Regions from separate parts of the Magnetospirillum sp. LM-5 genome, predicted to be linked through region 2. Evidence: predicted binding sites of a transcription regulator. Region 2 holds the regulator's gene; the other holds the start of a gene.
The links. The regulator LexA, encoded in region 2, represses DNA repair genes until DNA is damaged. The targets are predictions, from matches to a motif close to ATGTTCTANTTTGGTTC.
Positions count from the first base shown of each region.

Region 1 (11,096 bases), on a different contig from region 2:
TGCTGTCGCGCACCGTCGATATGCTGCGCCAGTAGCCATAGGGAAGACAGATCATGACCCGCATCTCCGACGCCTTGAATGCCTATGCCGCCTTCTCGAAGCCCTTGGGCGAGAGTGGGATGGAAGCCCGCGATGCCCCGGCGCCGATGCCGGGCAGCGATTTTTCCAGCGTACTGAAGGATGCCGCCAAGGTCGCGGTCGGCTCCCTGAAAGAGGGCGAACAGGCCTCGGCGGCGGCCATCGCCGGCAAGGCCGACATCCGCGAGGTGGTGGCCGCCGTCGCCAACGCCCAGATGACCTTGGACACCGTGGTCACGGTGCGTGACAAGGTGATCAACGCCTATAACGAAATCATGCGCATGCCGATCTGATCGCCGGTCGCCATCCATGACCGAAGCCGACCTGATCGACGTCGCCCGCGAAACCATCATGACCCTGGTGATCGTGGCCGCGCCGCCCCTGCTGACCGGGCTGGTGGTCGGCCTGGCCATCTCGATCATCCAGACCATCACCCAGATCCAGGAAATGACCCTGACCTTCGTGCCGAAGGTCCTGCTGGTGTTCGGGTCGCTGATCTTGTTCTTCCCCTTCATGCTGAACACCATGAACGAATTCTGGAAGACCATCCTCGACCGCGTCATTGCCGGCGGCAATTGAACGAAGAGGGGCCGGGTGCTCAACGACATCCTGACGTTCGACATCTACCGTTTCTTCATGATCTTCTCGCGCCTCGGCGCGGCGATGATGATGCTGCCGGGTTTTTCGGGAAAGATGATCCCCGCGCGGGTCAAGATCCTGCTGGCCCTGGCCATGACCCTGCTGCTGCTGCCCTTGGCCGGCGGCATGTATCCGCCCAGGCCGCGTGACCTGGGGGCGTTGCTGATGATGGTCGGCTCGGAAGCCTTGATCGGCATCTATATCGGAACCGTGACCCAGGTCCTGATGAGCTCGCTGCATGTGGCCGGCACCTTCATCGGCACCCAGGTCGGCCTGACCAACGCCTTTTCCTTCGATTTCGTCGCCGAGCAGCAAAGTGCGACCCTGACCGCGCTGTTGACCAACATGGCGCTGGTGGCGATCTTCGCCACCGACCTGCATCATCTGATGATCCAGGCGATGTTCGAATCCTACGCCACCTTCCAACCGGGCATGGCGATGCCGCTGGGCGACTTCACCGAGACCCTGGCGCACATGATGGCCGACAGTTTCGGCTTTGCGGTCAAGCTGTCGGCGCCGGTCCTGGCCTTCGGCCTGTTCTTTTATGTGGCGATGGGCCTGATGAGCCGCCTGTCGCCGCAGATCCAGGTGTTCTTCGTCGCCTTGCCGCTGCAATTGCTGGGCGGGCTGTGGATGCTGATGGTGGCCATTCCACTGATGATCTTCCTGTTCCTGCGCTGGTTCGAGGCTGGCCTTCTGCCCTTCGTCGGCGGGGCTTGAGCGATGTCCGAAGACAAGACAGAAGAACCAACAGGCAAACGCCTCTCGGAAGCCCGCGAAGAGGGCAACATCGCCCAAACATCCGAGGCCAAAGGCGTGGCCTCGCTGGTCGCGGCGCTGATCATCATCGGCTATCTGGCGCCGGGCATGGCATCGGACCTCAAGGCTTCCTTGACCCCGTTCCTGGACCGCCCGCAAGAGATCGCGCTCGACAGCAATGCCATCCCCCCCCTGATGATCACGCTGGGCCTGGCCATGGGCAAGGTCCTGCTGGTGCCGATGGCGGTGGTGGTGGTGTTGGGGATCGCCATCCAGGTCGCCCAGACCAAGGGACTCATGTGGGTCCCCAAGAACATGATCCCCAAGTTCAGCAAGCTCAGCCCGGCGGAAGGCGTCAAACGACTGTTCTCGCCCAACCAGCTGGTCGAATTCGTCAAACAGTTGTTCAAGCTGATCGTGCTGGGCATCGTGCTGGGCTGGATGATCTGGAAAAGCGTCGGGGAATTCGAGAACCTGGCCGACCTCGACCTGATGGCGCTCATGGAATACATCCATGACAAGGTCTATTGGATGATCTTCGTCACCGTCCTGATGATGGTCGTGCTGGCCCTGGCCGACTATCTGTTCCAGTACTGGCGCTGGATGATGAAGATGAAGATGTCCAAGCAGGAGGTGAAGGACGAGCACAAGAACCAGGAAGGCGACCCGCAGATCAAGGCTCGCCTGCGGTCCTTGCGCATGCAGCGCGCCAGGAAGCGCATGATGGCGGCGGTGCCGATGTCCGACGTCATCGTCACCAACCCGACCCACTACGCCGTGGCGCTGAAATACGATCCCGAGGCGATGAACGCGCCGGTGCTGGTGGCCAAGGGCGCCGACCTGGTGGCCAAGCGCATCCGCGATCTGGGCACCGAGCACGACGTCCCCATCGTCGAGAACCCGCCGCTCGCCCGCGCCCTTTACGCCACGGTCGAACTGGACCAGGAAGTCCCACCCGAGCATTATAAGGCGGTCGCCGAAGTCATCGGCTACGTCATGCGTCTGAAGGGCAACATTGCGCACTGATCGCACCACCGGCGGGCTGCCGTGGGTCCTGGCGGCTTCGACGCTGGGCGCGGCCGGCCTGGTCGCCGCCGAGGGCGGCCTGCTGACCGTGGCCGCCACCTCGGCGGCCGTGGTGGCCTGTGCCTCGGCCTGGGTGCTGGCCCGGCGCTGGGATCAGGCCCGGGCCGCTGCCGGTCATGTCGATCATCTGGCCGGCGCCCTGGAATCGGAAACCCGTGCCTGCGTGCTGGTCCACCGCGACGGCCAGGAAATTCACCGCAACAAAGCGGCGCGGCGACTGCTGGGTCCGGCCCAGCGCCCACTGGCGCCATTGCTGGACCGCGCCGCCAGCGACGACCGCGCCCTGACCGAACTGGAACGGCTGGAAGCCGCGGCGGCCGTCGGCGCCGCCCGCAAGACCGAGATCGCCCTGACCGCACCCGACGGCTCGCGCGAATGGCTGTCGGCCGAGGTCCGCCCGGCTGGCCGCGATGCCGTCGTCTGGTTCGTCGAGGACGTCACCGCCCGGCGCGCCATCGAAGAAACCCTTCGGCGCGAGAATGAGTGGCTGGCCGATTTCGTCGATTTCCTGCCGGTCGGCTGTTATTCGGCCGATTCCGACGGCATCATCCGCTCGGCCAACCACCGCCTGGCCGAGTGGCTGGGCGGCACGCCGTCGGAACTGATCGGTCACAGCCTGGAAGATGTGCTGGGCAGCGTGCCCGACCCGGAAGAGGAACGGGTCGAGCTGCGTCTGATGGGGCGCGGCGGCGAGGTGTTCCAGGCCATGGTCGCCCACACGGTGTTCGACGATGGCGGCGAGATCCGCACCCGCTCGGTGGTGGTGCGCGACATGGTGCCCGAACATCAATGGGAGCGCGCGCTGCGCGCCGCCGAACGCCGCTTCCGCTGGCTGTTCGACGACGCCCCCGTCGGCATCGCCCTGGTCGAGCTGGACGGCTCGATCGGCACCTGCAACCTGGCCCTTCAATCGATGCTGGGCATCGACCATGACGGCATCAGCGGCCGGGCGCTCACCGCCATCATCGCCGAGGACCACCGGACCAGCGCCGCCGAGCAATTGGCCAAGGTGCTGCAGGGTTCGGTCACCGGCACCCATCTGGAAGTCCGCCTGAAGGGCAAGCGCGAACTGATCGCCCAGCTTTTCGTCAGCCCGACTCACGAGGATGGCGCCATCTCGGGCCTGATCGTCCATTTCATCGACGCCACCGACCAAAGAAACCTGGAAGTCCAGTTCGCCCAAAGCCAGAAGATGCAGGCCATGGGCCAGTTGGCCGGCGGCGTCGCCCACGATTTCAACAATCTGCTGACCGCCATGATCGGCTTCTGCGACCTGCTGCTGCAGCGCCACGGTGCCGGCGACCCCAGCTTCGCCGACATCATGCAGATCAAGCAGAACGCCAACCGGGCCGCCTCGCTGGTGCGCCAGTTGCTGGCCTTCTCGCGCCGCCAAGCCCTGCAGCCGCGCCTGTTGAACGTCACCGACGCCCTGGCCGACCTGCACAACCTGCTGCGCCGCCTGCTGGGCGAGACCATCGAGCTGAAAATGGTGCATGGCCGCCAGTTGGGCCTGGTCCGCGTCGATCCCGGCCAGTTCGACCAGGTCATCATCAATCTGGCGGTCAATGCCCGCGACGCCATGCCCGGCGGCGGCACGCTGACCATCCGCACCGGCATCGCCACCTTCGACGCCCCCATCCAGCGCGGGCCGGAAACCATGCCGGCCGGCGATTACGTCCAGATCGAAGTCGTCGATACCGGCACCGGCATCCCCAAGGAACATCTAAGCCGCATCTTCGAGCCGTTCTTCTCGACCAAGGAAGTGGGCGCCGGCACCGGGCTGGGCCTGTCGACGGTCTATGGCATCCTGCGCCAGACCGACGGCTTCGTGGTGGTGGAAAGCGAGATCGGCCAAGGGGCCGCCTTCGCGATCTACCTGCCGCGCATCGAGGCCGAACCGGCCCATGAAACCAGAAAGCCGGCCAGCCCCGCCGCCGCCGATTCCGACACCTCGACCACCGACCTGACCGGATCGGGCACCATCTTGCTGGTCGAGGACGAGGACGCGGTGCGGATGTTCGCCGGACGCGCCCTCAAGAACAAGGGCTACAAGGTGCTGGAGGCCCGCTCGGGCGAGCAGGCGCTGGACGTGCTCAGGGCCGAGGATGCCATCGACGTGCTGATCTCGGACGTGGTGATGCCCGGCATGGACGGCGTCACCCTGGCCAAGTTGGTGGCGATGGAACGCCCGATGATCCGCATCATCCTGATCTCGGGCTATTCCGAAGATGTCGCCAGGAACGGCATCGACCCCGATTCGGGGGTCACCTTCCTGCCCAAGCCGTTCTCGCTGAAACAGCTGGCCGGCGCGGTCAAACAGGTGATGGAAGGCTGAGGGCGCGCTTTTTTAGGCGGGCCGCCCCCCCGACCAAAGCGCTCGGGCATGGAAAATTCCAGAACTCCGAGCGAACCTGACGGGAACAAACGCGAACATTCATGTTGCGTTCCGGAACACATCGTGTACTCTGTCCTGAAGGAACCGCGTTGCATCACCCGCCCGTCTCGGGATAGATGAAGGGGAAACTGCCATGTCGCAGACCGTATTGCGCCTCGTGGACAAGGACACCATGGACAAGCAAAAGGCATTGGAAGCCGCCGTCAGCCAGATCGAGCGGGCGTTCGGCAAGGGCTCCATCATGAAGATGGGCAGCCGCGACATCGTCGAGACCGAAGTGGTCTCGTCGGGGTCGCTGGGCCTGGATATCGGGCTGGGCATCGGCGGCCTGCCGCGCGGGCGCATCATCGAGATTTACGGCCCGGAAAGCTCGGGCAAGACCACGCTGGCGCTGCATGTCATCGCCGAGGCGCAGAAGAAGGGCGGCGCCTGCGCCTTCATCGACGCCGAGCACGCGCTGGACCCGATCTACGCCCGCAAGCTGGGCGTCAATATCGACGAATTGCTGCTCAGCCAGCCCGATGCCGGCGAGCAGGCGCTGGAAATCGCCGACACCCTGGTCCGCTCGGGGGCGGTCGATGTGCTGGTGGTCGATTCGGTGGCGGCCCTGGTGCCGCGCGCCGAACTGGAAGGCGAGATGGGCGATTCCCATGTCGGCCTGCATGCCCGCCTGATGAGCCAGGCGCTGCGCAAGCTGACCGGTTCGGTGTCCAAGTCGAAAACCATCGTCATCTTCATCAACCAGATCCGCATGAAGATCGGCGTGATGTTCGGCAACCCCGAAACCACCACCGGCGGCAACGCCTTGAAGTTCTACGCCTCGGTCCGCCTGGAAATCCGCCGCGTCGGCGCCATCAAGGACCGTGACGAGGTGGTGGGCAACCAGACCCGCGTCAAGGTGGTGAAGAACAAGCTGGCCCCGCCGTTCAAGGTGGTCGATTTCGACATCATGTATGGCGAGGGCGTGTCGAAAAGCGGCGAATTGATCGATCTGGGCGTCAAGGCCGGGGTGGTCGAGAAATCGGGCGCCTGGTTCAGCTACAACTCGACCCGCATCGGCCAGGGCCGCGAGAACGCCAAGCAGTTCATGCGTGACAATCCGGCCATGGCCGCCGAGATCGAGAACACCATCCGCGCCAATGCCGGCCTGGTCGCCGACGCCCTGTCGGGCGCCCCCGGTGACCTGGACGGCAACACCGTCGAGGAATAGGGCGAGGGGCCGATATCAAGACAAGGCAGCGCGCGTCATGTATGAGGCGCGCTGCTCCGCCACCAACGACAACGGCGGAAAGGGTTGCCCCTTTCCGCCGTTTTTCGTTGTGTCGGGAAAAGACGGGCTCAGCCCTCTTCCTCGATGACGTCGCTGGCCGGCAGGATGGTGACGCCCGAACCGTCCTCGTCCTCGATCAGCACCACGTCGCCTTCGATGCGGTCTTCCGGCTTGGCCAGCTTGTTGAACCAATGCCACAGGAAGGCCACGGCGATGGTCTGATCGATCTGGTCATCCTCGTCCATTTCGTCCTCGGACATGGCCGAGACGTCGCGCAGGATTTCCAGCGAATCGTCGAACATTTCCTGCGGATCCGGGTCGTCCTCCATCACGTTGGAGATGACGTACTCGTATTCCTCGTCCGCCAGTTCGTATTTCCATTGGGCCGAACCGGACTTGTAATAGACGGTGATCATGCAGGCGTTCCTTGGGGGGTGAATGCGCTAGTGTACTGACACGGTCAAAAGGTACACTGACCCTTTGACCGTGTCAGTACACAATCCATTGATCTTGTGGGCCGATTCAGCCGCCGAAAAACCTTTCGTCGGCATCGGGCCACCAGCCGACCTTGGGCCAAGCGCAAAAAAAAGGCAAGCGACGATCAGCATGCTTGGCGTAGCCCCCTGCCTCGGTTATCAAGCTGTCGAAATCAGGAGTTCTGGGACCCATGTCCGACAAGCCAACTTTCGTGCTGACCATCACCTGCCCCGACACCGTCGGCATCGTGGCCGCGGTTTCCGGCTTCCTGACCCAGCATGATTGCTTCATCACCGAGGCGGCGCAATTCGGCGATCCGCTGTCGCGGCGCTTCTTCATGCGCATCGTCTTTTCGTCGGGCGCGCTGACTCCGACCCGGCCCGAATTCGACAAGCTGTTCTCGCTGATCGCCGCCCGCTTCCAGATGATCTGGAACCTAAACGATCTGTCGCGCAAGCCCCGGGTGGTGATCCTGGTCTCGAAGTTCGGCCATTGCCTGGTCGACCTGCTGCACCGCTATCATACCGGCCAGTTGGGCATCGAGATTCCGGCGGTGATCTCGAACCACCAGGACATGCGCTCGATCGTCGAATGGCACGGGATCCCCTATCATTACCTGGCGGTCGACAAGCACGACAAGGCGGCGCAAGAGGCCCGCCTGTCCGAGGTGGTCGATCGTGCCGGCGCCGATCTGGTGGTGTTGGCCCGCTACATGCAAATCCTCTCGACCGACCTTTCGGCCAAGCTGTCGGGCCGGGCCATCAACATCCACCATTCATTCCTGCCCAGCTTCAAGGGCGCCAAGCCTTACCACCAGGCCCATTCCAGGGGCGTCAAGATCATCGGCGCCACCGCCCATTACGTCACCGCCGATCTGGACGAAGGCCCGATCATCGAACAATCGGTCGAGCGGGTCGATCACACCCACACCCCGGAAGACCTGGTCGCCATCGGCCGCGACATCGAGAACCTGGTGCTGGCCCGCGCGGTGCGCTGGCACGTCGAACATCGGGTGCTGCTGAACGGATCGAAGACGGTGGTGTTCAAGTGACCAGCTCTGGTAAAGTCGCGCCATGAACCACACCGCGCTCAAATCCGCCGTCATCCTCGTCTGCCTGTCGGCCGCCATTCCGGCGCGGGCATCCGACGATGTTCCGGAATTCCTGAAGGTCATCGGCAACTTCGTGAAGGACGGGCTGGGCCCGGCCCGCACCATGGAAGACGTGATGCGCGAGGAGCGCGAGCGCACGGCGACCCGCCCCGAGTCCAAACCGCGCGCCCAGGCCGAACCTGCCCCCGTGGTCGCACAGCCCGCCCCGGCGGCGCCGACCCCAGAACAACCGATCGCCGCCCAGCAGCCGGTTCGGGTGGCCGCAATCGCAACGCCGGTCGCAGCCACCGTGGCCCCGCCGCCGCCGCCGCCCCGCAAGACCGAGGTGTCGCTGCCGGCCCCGGTGCCGCCGCCGCCGGCTCGTCCGGCCGAGTTGAAGCCGAAGACCATCGCCGTGGCCCCGCCACCGCCGCCGCCCGAGCCCTTGACCACCCGCATCGCCGCCACCGCGACGCTGGACCAGGCGATGCGCCTGGGCGGCCCGGCCACCCTTTATTCCCAGCGCATCAAGCCGCCGGTCCGCAACTGATCGTCAGCGGAAGCTGACACTGCCGAAGGCGCGGCCGACCTGCTGTTCCGACCAGAAGGACGGCGCTTGCGGCGCAGTCCCCGCCGCCTTGACCGCCGTCCCCTGCCCCGGCTGTGTCAGATCGACGGCACCGGCGGCGCTTTCCACCCGGATCATTCCGTCCAGCACCAGCACATCAAGCGGATTGTCCAGCGGCCCGCCCCAGAATTTGGTGCCGCGCACGCCGATGCTGGCGATCGGGGTCACCACCTTGAACGGACGCTCGGGCAGTTTGGCCACCGCGCCGGTGGCGACCAGAAAGGCACCCTGGTTGACCGCGAAGCGCGCAGTGCCGGTTCCGGCGGCGCCGTCGAACAGGAACTGGTCGACGATCACCTCGGCCTTCTCGCCCAGGGTCAGCATGGTGCCATCGACGAAGCGAACCTCGAGCCGGGCGCCGGGTCCGGTGCGCAGGATCGCGCCGGCCGGGATGGTGGCGCCCTCGGCCAAAGCCAGGGCGCCGGCCTCGGCCACACCTTGCAGGCGGGTGACTGTTCCCACCGGGGCCGCCTGGGCGAAATCCGTCAGGAAAAGAAGGATCACAAGGATCAGGGCGAGGAAGCGGGGCACGAGACCCTCCTTCGGCTGGGGTTCCCTTTAGGTGTCGTCGCCCGACGCCCCCTGTCAAGGTTCACGATAATCGGCGCCCCAGGGCTTTGGTCGGGTTTGACAGCACCCCGGGAAACGGTGATGATGGCCGCGACGGGTACAGGGGGGCCGGACAGCGCGTGTCCGCGCTGGGAATAGCCGAGAGGAAACATGCCAAAGACCGTGCTGATCGTTGAAGACAACGACCTGAACATGAAGTTGTTCAACGACCTATTGCAGGCCAATGGATACGAGACCTTGCAGACCAAGGACGGTCGCGAGGCGCTGGGTCTGGCGCGCAAGCACAAGCCCGACTTGATCCTGATGGATATCCAGCTGCCCGAGATTTCCGGCCTGGAAATCACCCGCATGCTCAAGGAAGATCCCGACCTCAAGGCCATTCCGGTCATCGCCGTGACCGCCTTCGCCATGAAGGGCGACGAGGAGAAGATCCGCGAAGGTGGCTGCGAAGGCTATATCGCCAAGCCGATTTCGGTCACCAGCTTCCTGCAGACCGTCGCCAAGTTCCTGGCCTGACCGGACAGGAAGCACAGACAAGCGAAAACGCCCGCCGGGTTCCCCCAGCGGGCGTTCTCATTTCAAGGCGAGCCCTGAAGCTTACTTGATCTTCGCTTCGTTGAACTCGACATGCTTGCGCACGACGGGGTCATACTTGCGGAACTTCAGCTTCTCGGTGGTCTTGCGCGGATTCTTCTTCGCCACATAAAAGTAGCCAGTGCCGGCAGAGCTGAGGAGCTTGATGAGGATGGTGGCAGGCTTGGCCATGACGAAAATCCCGAATTCGTTGGTGTCGTGATCGAAACACAGGCGGCGGAAGATACTGATCCGCCGGACAGAGTCAAGCGCTTCTTGCAATCGGCAACGCGGCGCCGTGGCGCAACACCGCTTCGGCCTCGGCGGTATAGGAGCCGTCGGCGGCGTGCAACACCAGTCCCGGCGTCAGGTCCAGGGGTGTCTTGACGTCCTTGCGGGCGGTGACCACCACCCGGGTCGCCGGCCGTCCTTCCTTGGGCCACAGCGGGATCACCCGGACCTCGCCCAGCTTCAGCACCTTCGCCGCCGCCAGGATGTCGCCCAGCCGGTCGGCGCGGTGCACCAGCGCCAGATGGCCGCGCGGCCGCAGCAATTTGACCGCGGCCCGCAGCCAGCCTTCCAGGTCCAGCTCGCGCTCGACATGGCCGATGCGCTTGCTGGCCACCGGCGGCTCGGACACCGTGCCGGCCTCGTACCATGGCGGATTGGTGATGATGGCATCGAAGCCCTGGCCCTTGATCAAGGCCGGCGGCTTGGCCAGGCATCCCTCGACCACCTGAAAGCGGGTTCCGAAACCGTTGGCGTCCCCGTTGGCGCGGGCAAGGCCGGCCAGTTGGGGCTGCAATTCCAGGCCGGTGACCGTCATGCCGGGAAGACGGGACAACAGGCACAACCCGGCGGCGCCGACGCCGCATCCCAGATCAAGGACGCGACCTTCTGTGCGCAGCGAAACGGCAGCGGCCAGAAACACCGGGTCCGACCCGGCCCGGTAACCCTGGCCGGGCTGGCGAATTACCACCCGTCCGCCCAGGAGATGATCTTCTGTCGTGGCAAAATCGGTCATTTCAGGGCTCGCATGCCAATTTCGCGGCCGATGTAAGCTTGACCGCCTTTCCACCGCAACAGTAAGTTCACCCCACGGACGGGGGCGTTCCGTGACCGAGGGAGTTTTCGACGTGGCGAAGGTGGTAAGTCTGGAAGAAGAACGCGGCCGCAAGGCCAAGAGTTTCGATGCGCTGGTCGCCCTGGTGAAGCAGGACCTGGAAAAGGTCAACACCACCATCGTCGATCGCATGCACAGCCCGGTCGAACTGATCCCGCAACTGGCCGGCCACATCATCGCCTCGGGCGGCAAGCGCCTGCGCCCGGTCCTGACCCTGGCCTCGGCGCGCCTGGCCGGCCATACCGGCGACCGCCACGTCAAGCTGGCGGCCTGCGTCGAATTCATCCACACCGCCACGCTGCTGCACGACGACGTCGTCGACGAGTCGGAATTGCGCCGTGGCCAGGCCTCGGCCAACGCCCTGTTCGGCAACAAGCCCAGCGTCCTGGTCGGCGACTTCCTGTTTTC
Region 1 covers NZ_CACVCE010000007.1:49,586-60,681, forward strand. Annotated here, with positions in the region: gene flgC (flagellar basal body rod protein FlgC) at 1-35, shown strand, start outside; gene MTBLM5_RS04785 (flagellar hook-basal body complex protein FliE) at 54-371, shown strand; gene fliQ (flagellar biosynthesis protein FliQ) at 388-657, shown strand; gene fliR (flagellar biosynthetic protein FliR) at 673-1,437, shown strand; gene flhB (flagellar biosynthesis protein FlhB) at 1,441-2,502, shown strand; gene MTBLM5_RS04805 (PAS domain-containing sensor histidine kinase) at 2,492-4,897, shown strand; gene recA (recombinase RecA) at 5,091-6,167, shown strand; gene MTBLM5_RS04815 (hypothetical protein) at 6,296-6,643, opposite strand; gene purU (formyltetrahydrofolate deformylase) at 6,895-7,755, shown strand; gene MTBLM5_RS04825 (hypothetical protein) at 7,778-8,344, shown strand; gene MTBLM5_RS04830 (FecR domain-containing protein) at 8,348-8,953, opposite strand; gene MTBLM5_RS04835 (response regulator) at 9,143-9,508, shown strand; gene rpmG (50S ribosomal protein L33) at 9,590-9,757, opposite strand; gene MTBLM5_RS04845 (tRNA1(Val) (adenine(37)-N6)-methyltransferase) at 9,831-10,589, opposite strand; gene MTBLM5_RS04850 (polyprenyl synthetase family protein) at 10,702-11,096, shown strand, end outside.
Region 1: the regulator LexA is predicted to act here: its motif matches at 4,970-4,986, upstream of recA (recombinase RecA).

Region 2 (20,032 bases):
GTCGCCAAGCTGACCGGGGTCAGCTTCCTGCCCGGCCAGGACGATTCGTCCGACTGGAATTTGACGGTCACCGCCTATACCTCGGAGAACGGGGTGAAGAACGAGATCGCCTCGGCCTCGGGCTCTTTCACCGTCACCGTCAACGGTGTCGCCGACCAGCCGACCATCGATCCGCAGGCCGCCTCGGGCTCCGAGGATGTCGAGCTGGCGCTCAACCTCAACGCCCAATTGATCGACCTGTCGGAAGGCCTGTCGGTGACCATCGGCAACGTGCCGGTGGGCGCCACCTTCACCGACGGCGCCGGCCATGCGGTCGGCACCCAGGTTTCGGCCGGAATATGGAAGATCGAATCCGCCGACCTCGCCCACCTGCATTTCAAGGGGCCGCTGAACGCCTCGGGGTCGTGGACCATGACGGCCTATGCCACCTCGACCGACGATGCCTCGACCGCGACCAGCGTGACCAAGTCCTTCGCGGTGATGCTGACCGGGGTGGCCGACCTGCCCACCGTGACCATCACCGATCTGACGCCGGCAACCGCCGGCAACCAGGCCTCGGGGCTGGAAGACACCGCCACCGCGCTGTCCTTCGCCGCCGCCCTGACCGACACCGACGGTTCGGAAACCCTGGCGGTGACCATCACCGGAGCACCGGCCGGCACCAAGTTCCTGGCCGTGGATGGCACCCAGATCGTCGAATCCTCAGGCGGCAAGTGGATCATCGACGCCGCCGACATCGCCGGCCTGAAGATGATCCCGCCCACCAACTGGTCGGGCGACGCGGTGCTGACCATCACCGCCACCGCCACCGAGGCCGCCACCGAGCAATCGGCCAGCAGCCAGTTGACGGTCCACTTCGACGCCGTCAACGACGCCCCCGATGTGTCGCTGTTCACCGTCGCCCAAGGGATCAGCGGCACCGCCACGACCAACCCGATCCATGTGCTGCCCGGGCCGGACACCATTCAGGTCACCGACGTCGATGGCACTGCGCTCAGCGGCATGACTGTCAAGATTTCCGGCGGCTGGGAGATGGGCGACAGCCTGGGGGTGTCGGGCCTGGATCTGGGCTTCAACGCCCAGGGCTCGCTGGTGGTCGAAGGGACCGGCATCACCGTCGCCTATGACGGCGCCAACCATGCGCTGGTGTTCTCGGGCGCCGGCACCTATGCCGATTACGGCGCCATCGCCGCCAAGGTGGTGTTGACCAACGACACCGGCACCATCGATCCCGGGGCGCGGACCTTCAGCGTCACCGTGTTCGATGAAAGCGGTGCCCAGGACAGCGTCCAGACCACCGCCTCGATCGGGGCCAACGGCGCCACCGACCCCATCGCCCTGCAAGGCGACGCCCTGGGCGACATCCGCTGGAACTCGACCGGCGGGGTGATCAACGGCGATTCCTTGTTCATCAGCCCCGAGGATGGCGGCGCCACCTTCAACGGATCGGCCGGCCTGGACATGCTGACGGTCCGCCATGGCGACGGCGGTGCCGGCGACTGGCTGCTGCAGGTCGATCAGAACGATCCGACCATCGTCACCGGCACCTCGGCCAGCGACCAGGATTTCGTCGTTCATCTCGATCCCGGCTCGGGGCCGGCTTCCATCGACGCCAATGGCGATCTGGTGTTCAACGGCGACGCCTCGGGCCGGATCGAGTTCGAGGATCACCACACGGTGGCGTTCAACCACCTGGAAAAGCTGGGGGCATAGAAATAGTCGGGGCGGCCGAAGCCGGCCGCCCCGCATGCGAATGCTTGCACCGAATCCGCCGGTTGCGATGAAAATCGCACCAGCCTAATATCCCGGTCGTCCCGCTTCGCCCGGCGCCCCTGGACCATCCTGGGTGGGGCGAGCAGGCGAATGTCGCCGATTCAAACGGTTAGGTGCAGACTTGTTCCTTCTGATCGATAATTACGACAGCTTCACCTACAACCTTTGGCACTATCTGGGCGAACTGGGTGTCGAGGTCGAGGTGCGGCGCAACGACGCGCTGACCGTCGAGCAGGCGCTGGCGATGGGGCCGGAAGGCATCGTCATCTCGCCCGGGCCGTGCGATCCCGACCGCGCCGGCATCTGCCTGGACCTGATCAAGGCCGCCGCCGGGAAGGTGCCGATGTTCGGCGTCTGCCTGGGCGAGCAATCCATGGGCCAGGCCTTCGGCGGCCGCGTCGTGCGCGCCCCCGAGCCGATGCACGGCAAGGTCGATACCATCCACCATGACGGCACCGGCATCTTCGAGGGATTGCCCTCGCCGTTCCGGGCGACCCGCTACCATTCGCTGGTGGTCGAGCGCGCCTCGCTGCCCAATTGCCTGCACGTCTCGGCCTGGACCGAGGATGGGCTGATCATGGGGCTGGCGCACAACGACATCGCCGCCTGGGGGGTGCAGTTCCACCCCGAAAGCATCGAGACCGAGCATGGCCACGCCATGCTGCGAAACTTCATCGCGCTTTGCCGCAAAGCCCAAGGGAACGCCGCCTGATGTCCACCGCCCCTGCTCCGGTCCCGGCGTCCCTGGCCCTGATGAAGGAAGTGCTGGGCCGTATCGCCGTCGGCCACACCATGTCCGAGGCCCAGGCCGAGGAAGTGTTCGAGGTCATCATGTCCGGCGACGCCACGCCGGCCCAGATCGGCGGCCTGTTGATGGGCCTTAGGGTGCGCGGCGAGACCGTCGAGGAAATCACCGGTGCTGCGCGCATCATGCGGGCCAAGGCGCTGCGCGTCGAGGCCCCGCCCGGCGCGGTCGACACCTGCGGCACCGGCGGCGACGGCTCGGGCACCTTCAACATCTCGACGGCGGCGGCCTTCGTCATCGCCGGCTGCGGCGTGCCGGTGGCCAAGCACGGCAACCGGGCGCTGTCGTCGAAATCGGGATCGGCCGACGTGCTGGCCGCGCTGGGCATCAAGGTCGATGCCGACATGGCGCTGGTCAAGGAAAGCCTGTGGGACAACCATCTGGGCTTCTTGATGGCGCCGCGCCACCACAACGCCATGCGCCACGTCGCCGGCCCGCGGGTCGAGCTGGGCACCCGGACCATCTTCAACCTGCTGGGGCCGCTGGCCAACCCGGCCGGGGCGGCCTTCCAGGTGATGGGCGTGTTCGCCAGCCAATGGGTCGAGCCCATCGCCGAGGTGCTGGGCCGCCTGGGCGTCGAACGCGCCTGGGTGGTGCACGGCCGCGACGGCCTGGACGAACTGACCACCACGGCGCCGTCGCTGGTGGCCGAATGGAAGGACGGCAAGGTCTCGACCTTCGAGATCCGGCCCGAGGATGCAGGCCTGCCCCGCGCCCATGCCGCCGATCTCAAGGGCGGCGACGCCACGGTCAACGCCGCCGCCTTGAAGGCGCTGTTGGACGGCGCCAAGGGCGCCTATCGCGACATCGTGCTGCTGAATGCCGCCGCCACCCTGATCGTCGCCGGCCGCGCCGCCGACCTGAAGGAAGGGGTCGCCGCCGCCGCGCAATCCATCGATTCCGGCAAAGCCCGCGCCGTGCTGGATCGCATGGTCGCCATCACCAACCGCGAGGTTTGATCATGTCCACCGTCCTTGACCGCATCTGCGACGAGAAGCGCAAGCAGGTCACCGAGCAGAAAAGCCGCCGGCCGATCCAGGAACTGTTGAAGCGCGCCCAGGACCAGGCCCCGCCGCGCGGTTTCGCCAAGGCGCTGACCGCCAAGGTCGAAGCCGGCGGCATCGGATTGATCGCCGAAATCAAAAAGGCGTCGCCGTCGGCCGGGGTGATCCGCAAGGATTTCAAGCCGTCGCAATTGGCCCGCGCCTATCAGCGCGGCGGCGCCACCTGCCTGTCGGTGCTGACCGACCAGAAATTCTTCCAGGGCTCGGACGCCGATCTGGGCGAGGCGCGGTCGAACTGCGATCTGCCGGTGATCCGCAAGGATTTCATGGTCGATCCCTATCAGGTGGTCGAGGCCCGCGCCCTGGGGGCCGACTGCATCTTGCTGATCGTCGGCGCCCTGCCCGATGCCGACCTGGCGTCCCTTGAAGACATCGCCCTGGGCTATGGCATGGACGTGCTGATCGAGGTCCATGACGAGGCCGAGCTGGACCGCGCCTTGAAGCTGAAATCGCCGCTGATCGGCATCAACAACCGCGACCTGCGCATCATGAAGACCGACCTGGCCACCACCGAGCGCCTGGCCCCGCTGGTGCCGGCCGACCGTCAGATCGTCTGCGAAAGCGGCATCGACAGCCCCGTCGACATCAAGCGCATGGTTGCCGCCGGCGCCAAGCGCTTCCTGATCGGCGAGGCGCTGATGAAGCGCCCCGACGTCGAGATGGCCACCCGCGTCCTGTTGGCCGGCGCCAAAACGTGAGTTCCGAGCTCACCCATTTCGACGGGGCCGGCAACGCGGTGATGGTCGATGTCTCGGCCAAGGACGAGACCGAACGCGTCGCCATCGCCCAGGGCACCGTGCTGATGGCGCCGGCCACCATGGCCTTGATCCAGTCCCGCGGCCTGAAGAAGGGCGACGTGCTGGCGGTGGCCCAATTGGCTGGCATCATGGGGGCCAAGCGCGCGCCCGATCTGATTCCGCTGTGCCACCCGCTGGCCCTGACCTCGGTCAAGGTCGAACTGGCGCTGGACCCTGAAAACAACGCCGTGCTGATCGAGGCCTTGTGCAAGCTGAAGGGCCGCACCGGCGTCGAGATGGAAGCGCTGACCGCCGTGTCGGTGGCGGCCTTGACCGTCTACGACATGGTCAAGGCGGTCGACAAAGGGCTTCGCATCACCAACATCCGATTGATCCACAAGTCCGGCGGCAAGTCCGGCACCTGGGAGGCCAGCCCATGATCACCGTCGATGTCGCCCTGGAACGGGTGCTGGCCGGCCTGGCGCCGACCGCGACGGAAGTCGTGGCCCTGCCCGCCGCCCTGGGCCGCGTGCTGGCCGAGGATGCGTGCGCCCGCCTGGCCCATCCGCCCTCGGACGTCTCGGCCATGGACGGCTATGCGGTGCGGGCCGAAGACATCGCCCAGCCGGGCAGCCGGCTGACGGTGATCGGCGAATCCGGCGCCGGCCATCCGTTCACCGGCATTGTCGGCCCCGGCCAGGCGGTGCGCATCTTCACCGGTGCGCCGATGGCCAAGGGCGCCTGCTCGGTGGTGATGCAGGAAGACACCAGCCGCGAGGCCGATATCGTCATCATCACCACCACCCAGGCCGCCGGCCGCCATGTCCGCCCGCAAGGGGCCGATTTCTCGGTGGGCGAATGCCTGCTGAAGGCCGGAACCCTGCTGGGGCCGCGCCAGATCGGCCTGGCGGCGGCGATGAACCTGCCATGGCTGACGGTGCGCCGCCGGCCGCGCATCGCCATCTTGTCCACCGGCGACGAAATCGTGATGCCCGGCGATCCGGTCGGCCCCGCCCAAATCGTGTCGTCCAACGGGCCGGCCCTGGCCGCCATGATCGCCCAGGCCGGCGGCGAACCGGTGCAGTTGGGCATCGCCAAGGACAGCCGCAACTCGCTGTCGGCGATGATCAAGGCCGCCGCCGGCTGCGACCTTCTGGTCACCTCGGGTGGTGCCTCGGTCGGCGATTACGATCTGGTTCAGGACGTGCTGGCCGAACAGGGGCTGGAGCTGGATTTCTGGAAAATCGCCATCCGCCCCGGCAAGCCGCTGATGTACGGAAAATTGAAGCATGTGCCGGTGCTGGGCCTACCGGGCAATCCGGTCTCGGCCATGGTGTGCGCCTATGTCTTCCTGTTGCCGATGCTGCGCGCCCTGCAGGGTCTGACCCCGGTGGTGCCGCCGGTCGCCGCTCGCCTGGGCGGCCCGGTCAAGGCCAATGACGGCCGCCAGGATTATCAGCGCGCCAGCCTGGAACGCCGACCCGACGGCAGCCTGGTCGCCACCCCCTTCCCCCGCCAGGATTCGGCGGTTGTCTCGGGCCTGGCCGCCGCCGGCTGCCTGCTGATCCGCCCGCCCCACGCCCCCGAAGGCAAGGACGGCGACCCGGTCCTGGTCATGCCGCTGCCGGACGGGACATAAGCCTGAATTCTTTGCTTGACGCCCACCGGGAACAGGCATAGAACAAAGCCAACAGTTTTGGCTTTGTTCCGCTTTCTGTGCGGTCCAGGTGGGAGTGATCGGCGATGCTGACCCGCAAACAGTACGAATTGCTGATGTTTATCGACGAGCGCCTGCGGGCCTCGGGCATCTCGCCGTCCTTCGACGAAATGAAGGAAGCGCTGGACCTCAAGTCGAAATCGGGCATCCACCGTCTGATCACCGGGCTCGAGGAACGCGGCTTCATCCGCCGCCTGGCCCACCGCGCCCGCGCGCTGGAAGTGGTGAAGCTGCCCGAGAACCAGGGCGATCAGCCGCTGCCGGCGCCGTCGCCGCGCTTCTCGCCCAACGTCATCAAGGGTGATTTCAGCCAGACCGCGCTGGCCGGCGCCGCCATGGTCGCGTCGGCCGCCGACGCGGTGTCGCTGCCGCTTTACGGCAAGATCGCCGCCGGCACGCCGATCGAGGCCCTGCGCGACCATTCCTCGACCGTCGAGGTGCCGGCCGCCTTGTTGGGCGGGGGCGAACATTACGCCTTGTCGGTCGAGGGCGATTCGATGATCGACGCCGGCATCTTCGACGGCGACACCGTGCTGATCCGCCGCTGCGACAGCGCCGAGGCCGGCACCATCGTCGTCGCCCTGGTCGATGGCGAGGAAGTGACCTTGAAGCGACTGCGCCGCAAGGGCGCCTCGATCGCGCTGGAACCGGCCAACAAGAAGTACGAAACCCGCATCTTCCCGCCCGATCGCGTGCGGGTCCAGGGCCGCCTGGTCGGCCTGATGCGGTCTTATTGATCATGCCCGGATTGACCGCCATGCCGATGACCGCCACCCTTCGTTTCCGCTTCGACCTGGATGGCCGCCCGGTGGCCGACGGCCCGGGCGAGATGAACGTCACCTATCTGGGCCGCGTCAACCGCAAGGCCGCCGAGGCCGACGCCCGGCGCCGCTTCGAGGAATGGCGCAGCCTGTCCAACTCGCTGTCGCGCCGCTGGTCCAGCAACCAGGTGGTGGTCAGCTGACAGGCCGCACCAACTGATCCCCGGCCCATGACCCAGACGGGAACGGCGGTGACCTGCGCGTCTCTCCCCCGCTTCCAGCGTCGGATTTGACCCGCTTTGCCCTAAACACAAAATCATGGTGTCAAACGTTCCCCCCTTGGGCATACTTGCAGGCCTGAGTTTGGGGGCTGGCAAAATGCCGGGTACGGCGGCAAAAAAGGGTCACGGCAAGAATCGGGCGCCAATTCAGGCCGCCGCGGCAGAGTCGATGCAGCCCCGCTTTATTCACGATGCTAACCAATGCTTGCATGTCATCCGATTGGCGGCCGAGACATTGCGGCTTGACGCGACCGATGGCCGGTTGGACATCCAGCGCGTGGTGCGCCGCGCCGATGCCATCTTGACTCAGGTCGAGGAACTGGCCGCGCTGATCGCCGAGGCCCGACCGCTGGCCGAAACACCGGCCAGCATTCATGCCGAGGTCGAGGCCGGTGCCGATTCCGATGGCGAATCTCGCCCGAGAATCCTGCTTGCCGACGACGAGGCCTTGTCCTCGATGATGCTGGCGGAATATCTGGAACGGGCGGGCTATACCGTCGATATCGCCTATGACGGTCTGGCGGCGCTGGGTTTTTGCCGTTCGTCGCTTTATACCGCGGTGGTCACCGACATCCGCATGCCCGGACTGGACGGCCACCAATTGATTTCGCAGTTGGCAGAAATTCAGCCGGGCACGCCGGTCATCATCGTGACCGGACACCTGGACCCCGGAGCACCTGGCGATTTGGGCGCCAATGTAACGGGTATTTTGTCGAAGCCGTTCAATCCGGCCGAACTGAAGCGGCGGCTTGACGAACTGGCGGGGCAGAATTCGACGCCTTTTCAGGATCACGCGTGAGGGGGGAGCCATGCACATCCTGTTAGCCGACGACCATGCGATGGTTCGTGATGGCCTGGTCCCGTTCCTGGAACGGGTGGGGCCCGACGTCACGGTGATCGAGGCGGCCTCGCTGGAGGAGGCCTTGACGCGGTGCGCTGGCGGCTCCGATCTGGCGCTGGCGATCCTAGACCTTTACATGCCGGGGATGGATCGCCTGGCTGGCCTGGATCGTTTCAAGGCGGCCTTCCCGTCGGTGCCGGTGCTGATCTTGTCGGGATCGACCAAGCCCGACGATGCCTTCGCCGCCATCGAGGCCGGCGCCGCCGGCTATATTCCCAAGACCATGCGCGGCGAAACCATTATCGGCGTTCTGCGGCTGGTTCTTTCGGGCGAGAAGTACGTGCCGCCGTTCTTGTTCGAACACCGCGACATGGTGCGCAGTTCGGCCGAGCAGGCCGAACCCACCTTGCCGCCGGGTTCGCCGATCGCGTTATTGACGCCGCGCGAACGTGACATCTTGAACCAGATCGTCGACGGCGCGCCGAACAAGGTCATCGCCCGGGCGCTCGACCTGCAGGAAGTGACGGTCAAGGCCCACTTGCGCAACATGTTCCGGAAGTTGGGCGTGGCCAACCGGACCGAGGCCGCCCGAATCGCGCTGATGGCGGGAATTTCCGGAAACAAGGCGAGCTCCGGCCGCCCGGTCTGATCGGAAGCCTGTGCATTGCCCGTTCAGGCAGCGCGCGCACCCTCGACGCATCCAGACACGGCGGACAGATAGGCGCGAAGCGCGATGCGCCCCCGCTCGCCATCACCATCCTCGACCGCCTTGGCCAAACTGGCACGCACCGCGCCGGCCTGATCGACGCGGGCGATGGCGTCGAAGATGTGCCATAGCGTCAGGCCGATTCGGCTCAGAATCGGGTTATGGCTGCCGCGCATCAGCCGCGCGCCCCAATCGCTGCCGGCCAGGATCGCATTGGCGGTTTGGCGTCGTTCGTCCGGGGTGGCCTGGGCCAGATGAACGCTCAGGCGGGCGCCGATCAGTTCCTCGACCGCCTGCAGCAGGGCCAGACCGGCACCATCGACCACGAATACCCCGCAATGGGATCGGCTATGCGCCAACCCCATCGAGGTCAGCTGGCACAAGGCCTCGCGCAGGGGCGTGCGCGAGACGCGAAGGCGCGCCGACTGAACCTTTTCGTCAAGGCGAGAGCCGGGAAGCAGGCTTCCAGTGACGATCTCGATGGCGAGTTGCAGGGCGACCTGCTCCGCCAGGGTCATTTTAGGTTTTGCCTGCCCGCTGCCAATACCAGACATCAAAAAATCGCCATACACAATTGTACCTTAAGGCTGCATTCTTAGCAGGTTTGCACCTCTTTGAGTAGCATTTTTCACCGTTCGCCAGACGCGGCCGCGCTTCGGCTGTCGTTTATTGCTTTATAAATCAAAGTGATCGGGTTATATCTTCTGATGGTGGGTCATACTGGCCATACTTGGAATGCCTGGCTTCGGTGGTTTTCCCGGCATTTCAATGGGTGTATAAGAATGTCGCGCGGGTGAAGGCGGCGGCATGATGTTCGCGCCTTTGGCTTCGAGTTGGTTTCAGGGGGAAGTCTTCTTGTCCGTACAGTCTTTCCGCTCTCTGCTTCTGGCATCCGGTGCGATGGTCGCCGTATTGCTCGCCTCGGCGCCAGCGTCTGACGCGCAGACTCTGCTTGATGAACTGCGTACCGCCGACGAAAACCACCCGAAACTGCAATCCAAGCGCAATTCCGTAGGCTCCAGCACCGAGGGAATCGGCGTCGCCCGCTCCGGCTATCTGCCGACGGTCAAGCTCACTGGCGATTCCGGCCCGGAATATGTCGACAGCCCGACCCGGCGCACCACCGAAGGCCACCGTTACTACAAGGGCCGCGAAACCGCCGGCATCACCGTCACCCAGAAGATCTTCGACGGCTTCTCGACCGACGCCCAGGTCGATCAGGCCAAGGCCGCCAAGGCCATGGCCGAAGCCGATCTGCGCGTCGCCCGCAAGACGGTGTTTTCCGAGGGCATGAGCGCCTATGTCGAGGTCTTGCGCTATCACAAGATGATCCAGTTGGCGCGCGAGAGCGAACGCAAGATCGCCGAGCAGCAGAACCTGGAAGACGAGCGCGTGCAAAAGGGCTCGGGCATCGCCGCCGACGTCCTGGCCGCCAAGCAGCGCCTGCAGGTGGCCAAGGTCCGCCGTCTGGCCTATGAACGCGACTTCCAGGTCTACGCCTCGATCTTCGCCCAAAATTTCGGCCACGCTCCGGAAGTGTCGAAGATGAGCGACCCGCCGATTCCGGCGACGGTCCTGCCGAGCGAACTGGAATCGGCCTTGCGTGCCGCCGAAGACGAAAGCCCGATGGTCGATTCCGCCGCGTTCAAGATCGAATCCTTGAGCGAGCAGAAGCGGGTGATGGAAGCCGGCTACTTCCCGACGCTGGACCTGATCGGCAAGGCCAATTACGAAAACGACAAGAACGCCACCCTGGGCGTGCGCCGCGACTGGTCGCTGCTGCTGACCGCCACCTGGGAACTGTTCTCGGGCTTCAAGACCGATTCCCAGGTCGCCCAGGCCACCTTCAACGCCACCGCCGCCAAGGACGATCACCTGGATGCCATGCGCACTGTCGCCAACGAAGTGCGCAGCGCCTGGCACAAGCTGAACAACGCCAAGGAAAGCCTGGACCTGCAGGACAACGCCGCCATCCTGGCCGAGGAAGTCTGGGAGGCGAAGAAGAAGCAGCGCGACGCCGGCAAGGCCACCGTCCAGGAAGTGCTGGACGAGGAAAACGCCATCATCCTGGCCCAGATCGAGCGCACCCAGGCCTATTACAACATCATCAAGCATTCTTATGAGTTGCTGGCCGGCATCGGCCGCCTGGAATTGCCGGTGATCGAGCAGGCCGCCACGCTTCCGCCGCAATATCCGGGCCGCATGGCTGTCCCGACCGCGCGCGACCTGAACCGTCAGCAATCCGGCGCCAATTCGCTGGCGGCCATGCCGGTGTCGGCCCGCAAGGACGAGGCCGAGGGCGTCCGGTCGCGCATGTCCGATCTGCTGCGTCAATCCGACCAGGCCGCCGCCCGAAAGGGCCAAAGGTAGGCCGGGCCGCACATTTCGTTTGCGTGACGCGCAACCTCGGGCAAGAGTCTGGGCATGAGCGACGCACCATCGAAAAATGCCTGGCTGATCGACATCATCGAGCCCTTGCGCCCGGTGGTCCGCGAGATGCTGGCCACCTCGGCCTTCATCAATATCCTGGCCCTGGCGGTCCCGATCTTCGTGATGCAGGTCTATGACCGCGTCATCGGCCACTCGGCGCTCGAGACCTTGAAGGGCATGGTCATCGGCGTCTTCCTGGTGCTGGCCTTCGACTACATCCTGCGCCAGTCGCGCGGCCGCGTGATGCAGACCGTCGCCTTGCGGATCGATGTCGAGATCGGCACGCGCCTGTTCGACAAGCTGATCCGCCTGCCGCTCAGGACGCTGGAATCCCGGCCGGGTTCCTATTGGCAGCAATTGTTCCGCGACGTCGATACCATCCGCAACACGCTGTCGGGCGGAACCGCCGTGCTGATGGCCGACCTGCCCTATGTGCTGATCTTCCTGGTCGTCATCTTCATGATCGGTAAGCCGCTGGCCATGGTGTTCCTGGCGATGTTCGTAGCCTTCGTGGTGCTGGCCTGGCGCTCGGGCAAAAGCCTGGCCGAATCGTCCCAGCGCGAGAAGAACGTCACCCAGTCGCGCGACGCCCTGGTGGCCGAGATCATCGCCGGGCGCGGCACCGTCAAGGCGGTGTCGCTGGACCGGGCGCTGCGGCCATTGTGGGAGGAACGCCAGGCCGGGGCCATCGAGCATTCCATCGAGCGCGGCGCCATCGGCGACGGCTATGTCAATCTGGGCACCGGCCTGACCACGCTGGCCAGCGCGGCGCTGACCTCGGTCGGCGCGGTGTTCATCATCAACCAGGAGCTCAGCATGGGCGCCCTGGTGGCCTGCAACATGCTGTCGTCGCGCCTTTACGGCCCGATCAATCAATTGGTCGGGGCCTGGCGCACCTTCGGGTCGTTCCGCCAGTCGGTCGATCGCCTGAGCGCGGTATTCTCGGAGACCGAGGAACGCACCACCAGCGCCATCCGCCGCGAGCGCCCCAAGGGTCTGCTGACCGTCGAGCAGGTGACCTTCGCCTATGACGAAAAGGCCAAGGAGCCGACGCTGGAGATCGAGCGCCTGCAGATCCTGCCGGGCGGCATCACCGCGATCCTGGGCCGCAACGGCTGCGGCAAGACCACCCTTTTGAAGCTGCTGCTGGGCCTTTACAGCCCGTCCAGGGGCCGCATCCTGCTCGACGAATCCGACATCGCCCAGTTCACCCGCGCCGAGCTGGCCGGCTGGATGGGCTATGTCCCGCAAGAAACCCTGCTGTTCGCCACCACGGTCCGCGACAACATCGCCTATGGCGCACCCGGCGCCGACGACGACGCCATCCTGGACGCCGCCAAGGCGGCCGGCGTGCACCAGGCCATCGCTGACCTTCCCGAAGGATACGCCACCCAGATCGGCGAGGCCGGCTCGCGCCTGTCGGCCGGCCAGCGCCAGCGTATCGCCATCGCCCGTGCCCTGGTCGGAAACCCGCCGGTGCTGGTGCTGGACGAGCCGTCGGCCAGCCTGGACCGCCAGGCCGAGGAAGCCCTGCGCGCGACACTGATGGAGCTGGCCAAGGAACGCACCATCATCATCGTCACCCACTCGCCGGTGCTGCTGCCGGCCTGCCGCGACGTGGTGGTGATCGATCGCGGCCATCTGGCCGCCGCCGGACCGGCCGCCAAGGTCCTGCCCGAGATCTTGGGGGCACGCCCGCGCACCCAGGCGCCCGGGACCCCCGGGGCTCCGGCGGCCCCGTCGGCTCCGATGCCGGCCATGCCGCCGCAATTGCAGGGCTCGGTGACGCCATGACCGAGGCGCCGCCCCTTCCGCCCGCAGCCCCCCAGCCGCCGCCCGACATGGCCGGCTTGGCCCTGGGCCAGCTTGGGCTGCCCGACCCCGCCCCCGCGCCCCGTCCGACCGGGCCGGCCGCATGGGCCAATCTGGTGATGGCGCGATTGCGCGGCCTGCTGGTCGCCTCGGACCCCGCCGCGCCGCCGCCGCCGCTGGCCCTTGCCTTGGCGCGGATCGGCGCCTTCCTGCGCTGGATCGGGCCGCAATCGGCCATCCCGCGCAAGCACGAGCCGGCCAACCCGCAAGGCGGCCGCCTGTGGACCCTGGGGCAATCCTACCCGCTGCCGACCTGGACCACCTTGTCGCGCTTCGTCATGGGAGCGACGGCCTTGTCGGTGGTGTGGGCGATGTTCGCCCGCCTGGACGAGGTATCGGTCGCCCAGGGCGACGTGGTCCCCGAGGGCAAGGTCAAGGTGATCCAGCACCTGGAAGGCGGCGTCGTGCGCGAGATCTTGGTGTCCGACGGCGCCGAGGTCAAAGAGGGCACGCCCTTGATGCAGCTGGAATTGTCGGCGTCGTCGATGAACCGCGAGGAACTGCAGGTGCGCCTGGACGGCCTGGTGCTGCAGCGCGCGCGCCTGCAGGCCGAACTGGCCGGCAAGGACATCATCGACTTCCCCGCGGCCGAAGCCGCCCGGCAGCCGACCTTGGTGGAATCGGAAAAGCGCATTTTCGACAGCCGGCGCCAGGCCTTGAAGGCCACCTTGTCGGTGATGCAGGACCAGGTGCGCGGCAAGCATGGCGAGGTCCAGGAACTCGACGCCCGCCAGCGCGCCGTGCTGTCCAACCTGCGGCTGGTGCGCGAGCGCCTGGCGATGTCGACCGAATTGATCAAATCGGGACTGACCTCACGCATGGACCACGTCGCCCTGCAGGGCCAGGTCGAGGAGCAAGAGGGCGTGCTTGAAACCTTGCGCGCCTCGATCCCCCGCGCCCAGGCCGCCCTGGCCGAGGCCAAGGGTCGCATCGAGGAGGAGCAGGCCAAGTTCATCCGCCAGGCCCAGGGCGAACTGGGCGAGGCCGAGCTGAACCTGGCGCGCACCCGCGAATTGCTGAGCCAGGCGTCGGATCAGCAGCGGCGCACCCTGCTGACCAGTCCGATCGACGGCATCGTCAAGAATTTGCGGGCCAACACCATCGGCGGCGTGGTCCGGGCCGGCGACCCGATCATGGAAATCGTGCCGCTGCACGAACGCCTGCAGATCGATGTCCGGCTGAATCCGATGGATCGCGGCTATGTTCAGGTCGGCCAGCCGGCGATGGTCAAGCTGACCGCCTATGACTACACCACCTATGGCGGGCTGGAAGGCAAGGTCATCATGGTCGCCCCCGACACCACCGTCGGCCAGGACAATCAGGCCTTCTACCGGGTGGTGGTTCAGACCGAAAAGGCCTATCTCGGCGACGAGGGCTCGAAGCGCTCGATCACCGCCGGCATGCAGGCCACCGTCGATATCCACACCGGCACCCGCACGGTGATGGAATATTTGATCAAGCCGGTCCTGAAGCTGCGCCACGAAGCCTTCCGCGAGCGTTAGACCATCCTTGGCCTAGGCCGCGTCCTGCTGCCTGACCGACACCGGCGCGATCACCCACGGCACATATTTGGGGTCCTCGTGGCGGATGTGGGTCATCCACCAATGGGCCAGGATCAGCAGGGTTTCCGCCTCGATCACCGGGACGCGCTTGTGCTCCCAGCGATCCCTGAGCTCGATGATCTGCCGGCGGAATTCACCGTGCAGGGCGATATGGGCCTCGAGGTCCGGGTATTGGCCGGCCCGCATCAAGGCCTCCTCGCGGGCGAAATGCCGCCTTACATAGCGGTCCAGGCCCGACAGCGCCCAGCTGACCAGGGCGGCGTCGCCATGGGAATCGTTCAGGTTGTTGATGATGTCGACCACGACGCGGTGGTCGTCGTCGATATCGGCATGGCCGATATCGAACCCTTGGCTCCAGACGATCAACATGTCCCCTCCAGAACGCGAAGTTTGTGCCTATCGCACATGCGTCAAAGGGATATGGCGACGGTGCCTGTGCGTACTTACCCCATCCTTGGTATGGTGCGGTGTGCCGGAAAGGTCAGGGTGACGGTGGTCCCCTTATCGACCACCGATTCGACCGACAACGTGCCGCCATGCAGCTCCATGAAGCCCTTCGACAGCGGCAGGCCCAGGCCGGTACCTTCCTGCTTGGGGGCCATCTTGTTCTCGACCTGGCCGAACGGCTGCAGCACGGTCAAGATATCGTCGGCGGCGATGCCGACGCCATCATCCTTGACCAGCACCGTCACCTGATTGTCGATCAGCGTCGCTTCCACCGAAAAATGGCCGCCGACGGGCGTGAACTTGGCGGCATTGGACGCCAGGTTCAGCAGGATCTGCTTCAGCAGCCGCTCGTCGGCCAACACCATGGGGAAGCCGTCGGGAACCGAGCTGGTCACCGACTGGCGCTTGGCCGAGGCGACATGGCCGATCAGCCGGATGGCCGAGCCGATCACCTCGCCGATATCCACTTCGACCTCGCGCAAGGTCACCTTGCCGACCTCGACCCGAGAAACGTCCAGGATGTCGTTGATCACCCGCAGCAGATGATGCGCCGATTCGGTGACATTGGACATGAAGCCGCCATACTTTTCCAACTCGGACGGGTTCATCATGGTTTCGGCCAATTCGGCGAAGCCGATGATGGCGTTCAAGGGCGTGCGCAATTCGTGGCTCATGTTGGCCAGGAAGATGGTCTTGGCGCGGCTGGCCGCTTCGGCGACGTCGCGGGCGGCGCGGGCTTCGCGCTCGGCCTCGGTGCGGCGCTTGACCTCGTCTTGCAGGTCGATGGTGCGCTCGTCCACCGCCTTTTGCAGCTGGTCGTGGGCGTGGCGCAGATAATCCTCGGCCTGCTTGCGCTTGGTGACATCGCGGGCGATGCCGACCAGACCGACGATGGTGCCGTTTTCGTGCAGCGGCACCTTGGTATGGGAGTACCAGGCCTGGTTGCCGGAACCATCGGTGACGCCGACGATGTCGTCGATGCTGGTACCGCCCTCGGCCAGCAGCTGGCGTTCGGCCGCTTCCAGGGCGGCGGCGGCGGCCCCCGGGACCAGCTCCGACAGGGTCCGGCCGACCGCCTGGGCTTCGCCGGCCACCCCGATCAGCGCCGCCTGGATCGGGTTGAGCTGGGTGAAGCGCAGATCGGCATCCTTGAAGAAGATGGCGTCGGGGATGCTGTTCATCAGCGAGCGCAGCAGATTGCGTTCGTGTTCCAGCTTGCGGCCCAGGCGCCAGCGGTCGGCGGCGGTACGCACCACCACTTTCAGCTCCAGCGGGTTCCAGGGCTTGGACAGATAGGCGTGAATCTGGCCCAGATTGACCGCCTTGACCAAGGCGTCCAGATCGGAATAGCCGGTCACCAGGACGCGGGTGGCGTCCGAGGCCTCGCGCACATGGCTTAACAGTTCGGCGCCGGTCATGCCGGGCATGCGCTGGTCCGACAGCACCACGGCCATCTCTTGGGCGGCCAGGATTTCCAGTGCCCGCGCGCCGGTCTCGGCGGTGAAAACGGTGAACTCGTCTTCCAGCAGGTCGGTGATCGCCGTCAGGATCTGCGGTTCGTCATCGACGACGAGAACGCATTCCTTGTGTCCGTGCTCGACCATCGATCCCTCTCCTATTTCGTCAGGCTGTCAGGTTGCGCGGAATCAACACCCGAACCTTGGTCCCGCTGCCGACCTCGCTTTCCACCTCGATCCGCCCCTTGTGGGCCTGAACGATCTTGTAGGAAATCGCCAGCCCCAGCCCGGTGCCTTGCCCGACCGGCTTGGTGGTGAAGAAGGGATCGTAAATCCGTTCCAGGTTTTCCGCCGGAATGCCGCAGCCATTGTCCTTGACCTCGATGACGAACATGTCGTCCTCGATGGCGGTGCCGACGGTGATGATTCCCTGGTCGGGGATGGCATCGACGGCGTTGGCGATGATGTTCATCACCACTTGGTTCAACTGACCGGCGAAGCAGGCCAGGTCGGCCTCGGGGCCGTAATCGCGGACCAGTTCGATGCGGTTGCTCATCTTGTGGCGCAGGAACAGCAGCACCGATTCCAGCGCCTCGCGGACGTCGATGGTCTTGAACTCGCCCTCGTCCAGACGCGAGAAGGTGCGAAGCTTGACCACCAGTTCGCGCACCCGCTCCAGACCCTGGCCGGTATCGACGATGCGCGAGCGGGCCTTTTCCAGCCGGCCGCGTGCCGCTTCGGGCAACGAATCGGCCGCCTCGCCCAGCACCGTGGTCAGCCAGTTCTCGATCGAGAAGACGTTGGACAAGGCGAACGACAGCGGATTGTTGATCTCGTGGGCGATGCCGGCGACCAACTGGCCCAGCGACGCCATCTTTTCCGACTGGATCAGATGGACCTGGGTCTCGCGCAATTTGCGATTGGCCTCTTCCAGCTCGGCATTGGCCTTGGCCAGCCCTTCCGCCAGGGCGGCGCGGGCTTCCATCGCGTCTTTCTCGGCGGTGGCGCGCAGCGCTTCCATCTCGCGCAGGCGGAATTCCTCGATGATCCGTTGGTTCTGTTCCAACAGGAACTTGCGGCGCAACAGGGCGCGCAGGCGGGCGCGCAGCACGCTCATCTCGGTCGATTTGCCGACGAAATCGTCGGCGCCGGCTTCCAGGGCGCGGGCGACGTTTTCCTTGTTCTCGTAGGCCGACAGCATCAACACCACCAGGGGCGATTCGACGTCGGTCCGCTGCTTGGTCAGTTGCTGGCAAAAGGCGATGCCGTCCATTTCCGGCATCACCATGTCGACCATCACGCAATCGAAATCCACCTCGTCCAGGTGACGCAATCCGTCGGCGGCGCTGCCGGCCAGGGTGACCTCGCAGCCCTCGTCGCGCAGCTCGGCGGCCAGGCTTTCCCGATAGGTGTTGCTGTCATCGACGATCAGCACGCGGGCGCGACGGAACATCGAGCGGGCGGCGTCGGGCACGGTGAAGTCGCGAACCGAACGGCGCAGCAGATTGTGGACACGCAGCAGCAGGATTTCGGTGTCTTCGGACTTCGACACGAAATCGTCGGCGCCGGATTCCAGGCCGTGCAGCTCGGTGGTCTGGGTCTCGTCGGCGGTCAGCATCAGGATCGGAATCGAGCGCGTGCCCAGATTCATGTGGATCTGGCGGCACAATTCGTCGCCCTGGATGCCGGGCAGGTGATAATCGACGATGATCAGGCTGGGCAGCAGCCGGTTCATCTCTTCCAGCGCTTCCTCGCCGGAATAGGCGCAGACGCTGGAGAAGCCGGCATTTTCCAGCACCAGCTGCAGACGCAGCGCCTGGGTCGCCGAATCCTCGACCACCAAAATCAATTCGCCGTTGGAAGGATGGCTCATGACTTCTCTCCGCTCACCAGGCGAATCAGACGAGGCCCGATGTCGGGCAGAGGCAGCATTTCCTTGACCGCGCCCAGCTTGGCGGCGGCGGCCGGCATGCCATAGACGACGCAGGTGCTTTCATGTTCGGCAATGGTGTGGGCGCCGGCCTTGTGCAGCGCCGCCATGCCGTCGGCGCCGTCGCTGCCCATGCCGGTCAGCACCACGCCGATGGCGCGCCGGCCCAGGTCGCGGGCCATCGAGGCCAGCAGCACCGAGCCCGACGGACGCTGGCTTTGCACCGGCGGATCATCGACCAGCGCCAGGCGGCCATCCTTCAGCACCATGTGACGATCGACCGGCGGCACATAGACGGTGCCGGGGGCCGGCACCTCGCCGGCGGCGGCGATCTTGACGGCGAACGGGGTGACGCCGGCCAGCCACGACACGAACCCTTCCAGGAAGCTGGCGGTGATGTGCTGGACCAGCAGCACCGGCAGCGGAAAGCCCGGCCCCATGCCGCCCAGCACCTGGGTCAGGGCCTGCGGCCCGCCGGTGGACGACACGATGCCGACCATGGCGTAGCCGTCGGCCGGGCGGCGCGGGCGCACCTCGACCGGCTCGGCGGTGCCGAACGACAGGCCGCGATTGATGCCCTGCCGGACCACCCGGACCTGGCTCATGATCGCCAGCTGCGTGCACAGGCGGCTGGCCATGCCCTCGAAGGCGACGTTGGTGACGCCGACCGGCTTTTCCACCACCGCCAGGGCGCCGGCGCGCAGGGCGTTCATGGCGATGTTCAGTTCGTCATCATCGACATTGGCGGCGACCACCACGATGGGGGTCGGCCGGCGCGCCATGATCTGCAAGGTGGCATCCAGGCCGTTCATGCCGGGCAGGCGGATATCCAGCGAGATGACGTCGGGCTGCAGGCTGTCCAGCAGTCCCAGGCCCTCCTCGGCGCTTTCGACGGCGGCAACCAGGTCGAAGCGGCTGTCCGAGCCGATGATGTGCTTGAGCAATTCGCGGACGACCAACGAATCTTCGACGATGAGAACCTTGATCTTCTTCATAAAATCTGCCCGATCGTGTCGAGGAGTTCCCTCTGGTCGAATTTGCGTTTGACGACATAAGCGTCGGCGCCCAGCGCCAGTCCGCGCTCGCGATCTTCGCGCGCTTCCAACGACGACACCAGGATCAACGGAATTTTCTTGAGCACCGGATCGGCCTTCAAGGCCTGCAGCAGGCCGAAACCGTCCAGGCGCGGCATCTGGATGTCGGAAATGACCAGATCGACGTGCTCGGCCCGAACCTTGCCCAGGGCTTCCAGCCCATCGACCGCCAGGCGGACGATATAGCCGTGCGCTTCCAGGATGCTTTTTTCCAGGGTGCGGGTGGTCAGCGAATCATCGACCACCAGGATGACCGGGGTGCGCGCCTCGGGCGGCTTTTCGACGGTGGTCAGGACGCGGGTGGTGCCGGATTTGCGGAAGGTCTCGACGATCTCGAACGGATTGAGCACCAGGGCGACCGCCCCGTCTTCCAGCAGCATGCCGCCCGCGACCATGGTGCCGATGGCCGCCGGCACGCCGATGTCACGGACCATCGCCTCGCGAATCGACAGGAAATCATCGACGGCGACGGCGACGCGGCGCTCGCCATGCTTCAACACCACCAGCGGCACGACGTTGCGGCTGACCGTCACCGCCGTCTCGCCCAGGGCCAGA
Region 2 covers NZ_CACVCE010000001.1:254,690-274,721, reverse strand. Annotated here, with positions in the region: gene MTBLM5_RS01395 (aminodeoxychorismate/anthranilate synthase component II) at 1,895-2,485, shown strand; gene trpD (anthranilate phosphoribosyltransferase) at 2,485-3,537, shown strand; gene trpC (indole-3-glycerol phosphate synthase TrpC) at 3,540-4,340, shown strand; gene moaC (cyclic pyranopterin monophosphate synthase MoaC) at 4,337-4,819, shown strand; gene glp (gephyrin-like molybdotransferase Glp) at 4,816-6,018, shown strand; gene lexA (transcriptional repressor LexA) at 6,123-6,833, shown strand; gene MTBLM5_RS01365 (hypothetical protein) at 6,836-7,060, shown strand; gene MTBLM5_RS01360 (response regulator) at 7,236-7,937, shown strand; gene MTBLM5_RS01355 (response regulator transcription factor) at 7,948-8,628, shown strand; gene MTBLM5_RS01350 (GntR family transcriptional regulator) at 8,652-9,203, opposite strand; gene MTBLM5_RS01345 (TolC family protein) at 9,586-11,055, shown strand; gene MTBLM5_RS01340 (peptidase domain-containing ABC transporter) at 11,110-12,909, shown strand; gene MTBLM5_RS01335 (HlyD family type I secretion periplasmic adaptor subunit) at 12,906-14,489, shown strand; gene MTBLM5_RS01330 (hemerythrin family protein) at 14,502-14,918, opposite strand; gene MTBLM5_RS01325 (ATP-binding protein) at 14,993-16,600, opposite strand; gene MTBLM5_RS01320 (response regulator) at 16,620-18,326, opposite strand; gene cheB (chemotaxis-specific protein-glutamate methyltransferase CheB) at 18,323-19,378, opposite strand; gene MTBLM5_RS01310 (response regulator) at 19,375-20,032, opposite strand, start outside.